DNA from 4 places in the Cobetia sp. AM6 genome. Region 1 is predicted to be linked to each of the others. Evidence: predicted binding sites of a transcription regulator. Region 1 holds the regulator's gene; each other region holds the start of a gene.
The links. The regulator sigma-54, encoded in region 1, starts transcription at its own class of promoters, with help from an activator protein. The targets are predictions, from matches to a motif close to TGGCACNNNNNTTGCTNT.

Region 1 (2,198 bases):
CAGAGCGCGCGACAGGCGCACCGCTGCCCGCGAAGTCAGAGGCTGATGAGCGGAAAATCCAGCGCTTGAGGTTGGCGGCGGCTGCCATTGTGGAGGTGAGAGCAGGGCATGGCAGCCGCAGGTGACGGGTCAGGCCAGACGCTTGCGCTCGCTGGAGGACGGGATGCCCATCGCTTCGCGATACTTGGCCACGGTACGGCGTGCGACCTCGATGCCATCGCTGGCGAGCAGATCGACCAGCCGTGAGTCGGAGAGAGGCTTGCGGGCCGGCTCTTCCGCGATCAGCTTGCGGATGCGGGCACGAATGGCGGTGCTTGAGTGGGCGTCGCCACTGCCGCTGCCACCGACCTGGCTCGAGAAGAAGAACTTGAGCTCGAAGACGCCGCGCGGGGTGTGGATGTACTTCTGGGTCGTGACCCGCGAGATGGTCGATTCGTGCATCTCGACCACTTCGGCGATGTTGGCCAGAATCAGCGGCTTCATGCCTTCCTCGCCTTGCTCGAGGAAGTCGATCTGGCGCGCCATGATCTCGCGGCCGACCTTGAGCAGGGTGTCATTGCGCGATGACAGGCTCTTCATCAGCCAGCGGGCTTCCTGCAGGTTGTCCTTGAGGAAGGTATTGTCGGCGGACTTGTCGGCACGCTTGATCAGCGCGGCGTATTCCGGCTGGATGCGCAGCTTGGGTAGCGCTTCCGGGTTGAGCTCGACCTGCCAGCCGTGGCGGGTATGGCGCACCAGCAGATCAGGGATCACGTAATCGCTGGCGGGCTCGCCCCAGGCGGATGCCGGGCGCGGGTCGAGCGCGCGCACCAGGCGAATGACGTGGTCCAGCTCGTCATCATCAAGGCTCAGGCGGCGCTTGAGCAGCTTGCGGTCATCGTTGCCCAGTGCCTCGAGGAATTGACGTACCAGGCGGCGCGCCTGCGCCAGCAGCGGCAGATCATCCGGCAGCAGTGCCAGTTGCAGCAGCAGGCATTCGCGCAGATCACGGGCGAAGACGCCGGTCGGGTCGAACTGCTGCAGACGCAACAATACCTGCTCGAGCTCGGAGGCCTTGAGGCCGGGCAGGCCCTGGCCGCGCAGGCCATCGACCAGCTCATCGAGTGACAGACTCAGATAGCCGGCACCGTCGACGGCATCGATCAGGCTCTCCGCCATCTGGCGTTCACGGCCATCGAGGTCGGTCATCGCCAGCTGCCAGCGCAGGTGGTCCTGCAGGCTCTCGACACTGGTATTGCGATCGAAGTCCGGCCCTTCTTCACTCCCGCTGCCACTGCCGGAGCTGGTCAGGCTACCGGCGTGGTCCTGGTAGAGGTCCGACCAGTCACTGTCGAGGGGGTATTCCTCGGGAATCTCGCTCGAGGAGTCGGCAGTGGAGATCTCGCTCGAATCCTGTGTCTCGACGACATCCAGCGACTCGTAGTCCTCGTCGAGCTCCAACATGGGGTTGGACTCGAGGGCTTGCTGAATCTCCTGACGCAGGTCGAGCGTCGACAGCTGCAGCAGCTGGATCGCTTGCTGGAGCTGCGGCGTCATGGTCAGCGAGGTGCCGAGGCGGAGTTGCAGGGTGGGTTTCATGGAGTCAGTCAATTCACGGCAAAGGAACGTGCTTACTACGCTATACCGTGACTCGGGGCACTGACAAGAGGTTGTCGTGAATATTCAAGCAACTTGCATGCCATGTTTCCACCAAGGTGGTATGGACGTCATGCATGCGTCTGATGTCAGACATGAAAAAGCCGCTACGCGATAAAATCACGCAGCGGCTTTTGAAGCTTTCGCCTCCGGTGGGCTCAGCGCAGCCGCTGACCCTAGAGCGTGAACTCGTGGCCCAGGTAGACGTCGCGCACCTGCTGGTTGGCCAGGATGGAGTCCGCATCACCGTGGGCGATGATCTGGCCATCGCCGACGATATAGGCGGTGTCACAGATATCGAGTGTCTCGCGCACGTTGTGGTCGGTGATCAGCACGCCGATGCCACGATCGCGCAGTTGGCGCACGATGCTCTTGATCTCGCCCACCGAGATGGGGTCGACGCCGGCGAAGGGCTCATCGAGCAGTACGAAGTCCGGCTCGGTGGCCAGTGCACGGGCGATCTCGACCCGTCGACGCTCGCCGCCGGACAGGCTCATGCCGGCGCTGGCGCGGATGTGCGTGATGCTGAATTCCTCGAGCAACTCTTCAAGGCGTGCCTTGCG
Region 2 (2,198 bases), 1.4 Mb from region 1:
GCGGAACGGGACGGGTGGCGATGAGCTCTTTCTGAGCCTTCTCACCCTTGTGCACCTTGTCTGAAGGTGAATCGGCGCTTGGGCTGGAGCGGGACGGCGTGTGATCCGCCGTCGGGTCGATGCTGGTTGTCATTCGGGTCACCTAGATCTTGTTGTAATGGTCAGGCTCTAGCCGTGCATCGTGTGATGCATCATGCCGTATCGTGTCGGGTGATTCTGTGTGCGCCGAGGGCGGGACGGGCCCCCGGCGCGGGTGCAGCAGGACAGCAGGTCATTCGTGGGTCGTTCGTGGATCAGTCGCGCTGTTGCACGCCCGGCAGTACACAGAGCATCTCGTAGAGCAGGGTCGCGCCCATCAGCGCGGTGTTGCCGCTGGTGTCGTAGGGCGGGGAGACTTCCATCAGGTCACCGCCGACGATGTTGAGGCCACGCGCGCCGCGTACGATTTCCATGCCCTGGGGCATGGTCAGGCCGCCGGCTTCCACGGTGCCGGTACCGGGGGCGACGGAGGGGTCCAGTCCGTCGATGTCGAAGGTGATGTACACCGGGCGATCGCCCATCATGTCGCGCACTTCGGCCATCAACGGCGCGAGTGACTTGAACCAGCACATCTCGGCGGTCTCGACACGGAAGCCCTGCTGACGGCACCAGTCGAAGTCATCGGCGGAGTAGCCGGTGCCACGCAGGCCGATCTGCACCACGCGCTGGCTGTCGAGCAGGCCTTCTTCCTGGGCGCGACGAATCGGCGTGCCGTGGGCGATGGGCTCGCCGAACATGTGGTCGTTGACGTCGGCGTGGGCATCGATGTGGATCAGGCCGACCGGGCCATGCTTCTTGGCGATGGCGCGCAGCACCGGCAGGGTGACGGTGTGATCGCCGCCCAGTGTCAGCGGCACGCAGTCGTGACTGAGCACTTCATCGTAGAACTGCTCGATGATGTCCATGCTCTTGGGCAGGTGGAAGGTGTTGATCGGCACATCGCCGATGTCCGCCACCTGCAGGCTGTCGAAGGGCGCGGCGCGGGTGGCCATGTTGTAGGGGCGCAGCATGCGCGATTCATCACGGATCTGACGCGGGCCGAGACGCGCGCCCGGACGGTTGGAGGTACCGATGTCCAGCGGAATGCCGATGAAGGCGGCATCCAGGCCTTCCGCGGTTTCCTGAGCCGGCAGGCGCATCATGGTGGCCGGGCCGCCGAAACGTGGCATGTCGTTGCCGCCCAGCGGCTGATTGAACTCGCTCATCTGTCTCTCCAGGTCTTGAGTTGCTCGCGATACGCTGACGGCGAGCGGGGTATTGTGTTTGTTCGCTTTATCGCCCGACCGGACGGTGTGATGAAAGCCGGCGATCCTCCTTGGCGCATACTCCAGCATTGCAGTAACCATGCCAATTTTTAGTCAATTGATTTTATTGAGTTTTATTTGGCGGAGGTTGCTGGGTGATTCATTTGTGGATCACCAGTGCGGCATTGATGATTCAAAAATGGATCACTGATTCATTTGTGGATCACATTCAGGCATCATCGAGACTGTCTTCAGCGCAGTGCGAGAAAGACCTGCTGGAAAGAGCTGTTAGAAAGAGCTGCGAGAAAGACCTGCGAAAAGAAGCACAGAAAGCCCCGCCCGATTCACAGGCTCGACCATGAGGTACCCGCCATGTCAGAGCTCGACCGTCAGATTCTCAAGACCATCATCGACACCGCTCACGATCACTACTTCGTGGTCAATGCCGATGGCCAGGTGCTGGATGTCAGCCCCGGCGCCGCGGCGGTCTATGGCATGACCCGCGAGGAGCTGTGTGCCGCCAACGTGCATGACCTGGAAGCCAGTGGCGTGCTCAAGCCATCGATCAGCCTGGAGGTGCTGCGTACGGGGCGCGCGCTGCAGATGATGCAGCTCACCGCCACCGGGCGGCGAGTGGTGGCGCAGGCGCATCCGGTATTCGTCGCGGGCAAGCTTGAGTGCGTGGTCAGCCGCTCGATGGACCTCACCGATATCCAGCTGTTGCAGCAGGAATATGCTGTGCTCCAGCAGCGTTTCACGGATCACCTGCGCCGCAACTCGCGGAGCAGTGAGCTGGGCGGGGCGAGTGCGGACGAGAGTGACTGGGGGACGGTGGGGAGTGCGCGCTCAGTTGCTGAGCAGACCACCCATGACGCGCAGCAGGGGCGTGCTCTGTGCGAGCAGGCCGCGCGCGAG
Region 3 (2,198 bases), 950 kb from region 1:
CAGGGCCTGTTCGAGGCTCTCGGCCACGGTCGGGATGGACTTGGCTTCTTCGGCCGGCAGGTCGTAGAGGTTCTTGTCCATCGCGTCGCCCGGGTGGATCTTGTTCTTGATACCGTCGATACCGGCCATCAGCATCGCGGAGAACGCCAGGTACGGGTTGGCCGTCGGATCCGGGAAACGCGCCTCGACACGCTTGCCTTTCGGGCTGGCGGTGTACGGGATACGGATGGAAGCGGAACGGTTGCGGGCAGAGTAGGCCAGCATGACCGGCGCTTCGAAGCCCGGCACCAGACGCTTGTAGGAGTTGGTGGACGCATTGGTGAAGGCGTTCAGGGCACGAGCGTGCTTGATGATGCCGCCAATGTAGTAGAGGGCCATTTCAGACAGACCCGCGTACTCGTCACCGGCGAACTGGTTGTCGCCATCCTTCCAGAAGGACTGGTGAACGTGCATGCCGGAACCGTTGTCACCGACCAGCGGCTTGGGCATGAAGGTCGCGGACTTGCCGTAGGCGTGAGCCACGTTGTGGATCACGTACTTGAGTTCCTGAACCTCATCGGCCTTCTTGACCAGGGTGTTGAACTTGACGCCGATCTCGTTCTGGCCGGCGTTCGCCACTTCGTGGTGGTGAACTTCGACTTCCTGACCGATGGCTTCCAGGGTGTTGCACATGGCAGCACGGATATCGTGGAAGCTGTCGATCGGCGGGACCGGGAAGTAGCCGCCCTTCAAACGCGGACGGTGACCCAGGTTGCCGCCTTCCGGCGTGGAATCGGTCGCCCAGGCACCTTCTTCGGAAGAGATCTTGAACATGGAACCGTTCATCTCGTTCTTCCAGTGCACTTCGTCGAAGATGAAGAATTCCGGCTCCGGACCGAAGAAGGCGGTGTCGCCCAGACCGGTGGACTTCAGGAATTCCTCGGCGCGCTTGGCGACGGAACGCGGATCGCGCTCATAGCCCTGCATGGTGGCCGGCTCGATGACGTCGCAACGCAGCACCAGGGTGGTGTCTTCGGTGAACGGGTCGAGGAAGGCAGTGCCGTCGTCCGGCATCAGGATCATGTCGGATTCGTTGATGCCCTTCCAACCTTCGATGGAGGAACCATCGAACATCTGGCCGTTCTCGAAGAATTCCTCATCCACTGTACGCGCCGGGATGGAGACGTGCTGCTCCTTGCCCTTGGTGTCGGTGAAGCGCAGATCAACCCACTTGACTTCGTGTTCTTCAATCAGGGCAAGTGTCTTCTCAGCCATGGTAATTCTCCGATGGAGCCGGCGGCTCTGGTTACAGTTGGTGTCAGCGTTGTCTGGGGTTATTGCTCTATTTTGTAAGCCTTTTCTCTCATGGTCGGCGTCGTTATGCCAGCCATCAGACAGGATGCTCTAACAATGCAGCGAGCGTGCCAGAATGGCGCACGCCGCATCGGTCATTTCAGTAAGCTAATGAATATACTGAAAAAAAACATCACCATCTTCATGCATGCAGCACGAAAACCCGACCAAAGATGGGCCGACAAGGTGCAAAAATTCTTGCCGCGCAGTGCAGATTCATCATTTGAGTGCACCAAAAAACGCCATTGCTCCACATTGGTGCAAAACACTGAATCCCGGGGATTTCTCCGCTCACACCCGATGATCACGTCAGCATCACATTGCGGTCATTTCTTTCTTTCATCCTCATGTTTACCTCGACTCACAAGTTTTTTTCATCCGCGACAAGGGCGCGGAAAAGACTTGAGAGACAACCATTTGGGCACTTCAGGCCAATTGAAGGCACTCGCTGACTCGCCTCGTGAATGCACGATGCTGGCAGGAGGCATGCCATGCCCCCTATAATGCGCCCCAAATCACAAGCGCCCGGTACGCGAGCGCCCATTTTCCGCACAGGTTCCCGTCGTGATCGAGAAACTTCGCAACATAGCCATCATCGCCCACGTTGACCACGGTAAAACTACCCTGGTCGACAAGCTCCTGAGTCAGTCTGGCACCCTGGACCGCAAGGCCGAGGGTCAGGAACGCATCATGGATTCCAACGACCAGGAAAAAGAGCGCGGCATCACCATTCTCGCGAAGAACACCGCGATCCAGTGGAACGACTACCACATCAACATCGTGGATACCCCTGGGCACGCTGACTTCGGTGGCGAAGTCGAGCGCGTGATGTCCATGGTCGATTCCGTGCTGCTGCTGGTCGATGC
Region 4 (2,198 bases), 820 kb from region 1:
GGTGCGTGATTCCACCCATCAGCTGCACAACATCGCCTTGCAGGGGCCGAAGAGTCGTGAGGTGCTGGCGCCGTTGATCTGGAATGCGCGTACCCAGCCGGACGTCGAAGGGCTGGGCTGGTTCCGGTTCATGATCGGTCGTCTGTCAGGCCCGGATGGCATCCCGATGATGGTGTCGCGTACCGGCTATACCGGTGAGCTCGGCTATGAAGTCTGGTGTCATCCCAAGGACGCCCCATCCGTGTGGGAGGCGATCTGGGCGGCGGGTGAGCCTCATGGCATCGCGCCACTGGGACTGGATGCCCTCGATATGCTGAGAATCGAGGCGGGGTTGATCTTCGCCGGCCATGAATTCTGCCCGCAGACTTCCCCCTATGAGGCGGGCATCGGCTTCACCGTGCCGATGAAGAGCAAGGAGGATGACTTCGTCGGGCGGGCAGCGCTGCAACGCGAGACGCCGGAATCACGGCATCGTGTGATGGGCCTGAAGGTGGCCAGCAGCGAGCTGGTCAGCCATGGCGATCTCGTCTATCACGGCCGCTATCCGGTGGGCGTGGTTACCAGTGCCACCCAGTCGCCGCTGCTCGGTCGCTCCATCGCGATGTGTCGCCTGGCGCCGGACTTCGCAAGCCCGGGTACCCAGCTCGAGATCGGCCAGCTGGATGGCCATCAGAAGCGCCTCGCCGCAGAGGTGGTGACATTGCCCTTCCATGACCCTGAGCGCCTCAAGGTGCGTAGCTGATCCTTCTGCAATGAGGGGGAGCATGAGAGAGGAGTCGCGAGCAATGACTTGCGTATATGCAGCGCCCTGCAAGTCATCTCTCGGTGCATGCCGTGACCGGCATGCCTCATTAATGCCCATCCTCCTCGCAGGGAAGGCTTCAGGGGCTTCATATCTGAAGAGGAGTTCTCGGTTTCAAGAATAATTCAGTGAAAACAGAGAGTTGCTGAGGGTGGTCAATTTTGATCATCTGGCATGTCGCTTGCTTTATCCAGCAGGTCCCCTTGAAAAACAACAACAACCCCCGGACGGGCAGTGTCGCTTGCACAGTGAAGCGCGCTGATCCACAGGCTCCGGTAAAGGAGAAAAGACGATGGATGAAAAGACGTTGCAAAGCATATTGGATATGCATCAGGCGATGAACATCGAGGTGTTCTATTGGTGGTGTACCGCCATCATGTTCCTGATCCATGCAGGCTTTCTGGCCTACGAGATAGGTGCCTCCCGTTCCAAGAATGCCTTGGCATCCGGCATGAAGAACGTGCTGACGCTGGCCTCGATCATCCCCGCCTTCTACTTCGTGGGCTGGTGGATCTACAACGCCTTCCCCAACGGGCTGATCCCCATCGAGGCCTCCGCCGCTCTGCCGTGGAGCGCGAGCATGCGACCCGACGCCGATGACATGGGCACCGGCATCTTCTTCGCCGCCTTTGCCCTGTTCGGCGCGACCACCGGCTCCATCCTCTCGGGGGCGGTGATCGAACGCATCCGTCTGGGGGCCTTCCTGATTCTGGCAGTGATTCTCGGTGCCGGTGTCTGGATCATGGCGGGCGCCTGGGGCTGGCATCCGGATGGCTGGATGCTGCACAAGCTGGGCTACCACGATGTCGGCGCCGCCGGTGTGGTGCACGCCGTGGCCGGCTTCTTCGCGCTGGGCGTGCTGCTCAATCTGGGCGCGCGTATCGGCAAGTACAGTGACGATGGCAAGCCGCAGGTGATCGCGCCGCACAACATGCCGATGACCTTGATCGGCCTGATGCTGATCATCGTCGGGTTCTTCGGCTTCCTGGGCGGCTGCATCATCTTCAACACCGGTGATATCGGCTGGACCACCATCTACGGCAATCGCACCAACCTCTCTGCCTTCGCCTTCAATACCCTGATGGGCTTCGGTGGCGGCGTGATCGGTGCCTATCTATCCTCGCGTGACCCGTTCTGGACCATGTCCGGTGCACTGGGCGGCATCATCACCGTCGCGGCGGGGCTGGATCTCTACAACCCGGGGCTGGCCTTCGTGCTGGCGGTCACCGGTGGCGCCCTGATGCCGAAGATCGGCGCGCTGCTCGAGAAGCGTGGCCTGGATGACTCCGTCGGCGCCTTCGCGGTGCATGGCTTCTGCGGCTTCTACGGCGTGGTACTGGTGGGTGTCTTCGCCGCTGGCTTCCCGAATGTCGGCGAAGGCGTGCCGGACATCTCC

Region 2: the regulator sigma-54 is predicted to act here: its motif matches at 1,372-1,389, upstream of speB (agmatinase).
Region 3: the regulator sigma-54 is predicted to act here: its motif matches at 1,389-1,406, upstream of glnA (glutamate--ammonia ligase).
Region 4: the regulator sigma-54 is predicted to act here: its motif matches at 973-990, upstream of CLAM6_RS07075 (ammonium transporter).

What each region holds. Positions count from the first base shown of each region.
Region 1 is NZ_AP021868.1:837,304-839,501, forward strand. It holds gene CLAM6_RS03560 (RNA polymerase factor sigma-54) at 130-1,578, opposite strand; gene lptB (LPS export ABC transporter ATP-binding protein) at 1,812-2,198, opposite strand, start outside.
Region 2 is NZ_AP021868.1:2,257,944-2,260,141, reverse strand. It holds gene speB (agmatinase) at 294-1,244, opposite strand; gene CLAM6_RS09580 (sigma-54 interaction domain-containing protein) at 1,656-2,198, shown strand, end outside.
Region 3 is NZ_AP021868.1:4,119,042-4,121,239, forward strand. It holds gene glnA (glutamate--ammonia ligase) at 1-1,254, opposite strand, end outside; gene typA (translational GTPase TypA) at 1,897-2,198, shown strand, end outside.
Region 4 is NZ_AP021868.1:1,655,875-1,658,072, forward strand. It holds gene CLAM6_RS07070 (DUF1989 domain-containing protein) at 1-742, shown strand, start outside; gene CLAM6_RS07075 (ammonium transporter) at 1,095-2,198, shown strand, end outside.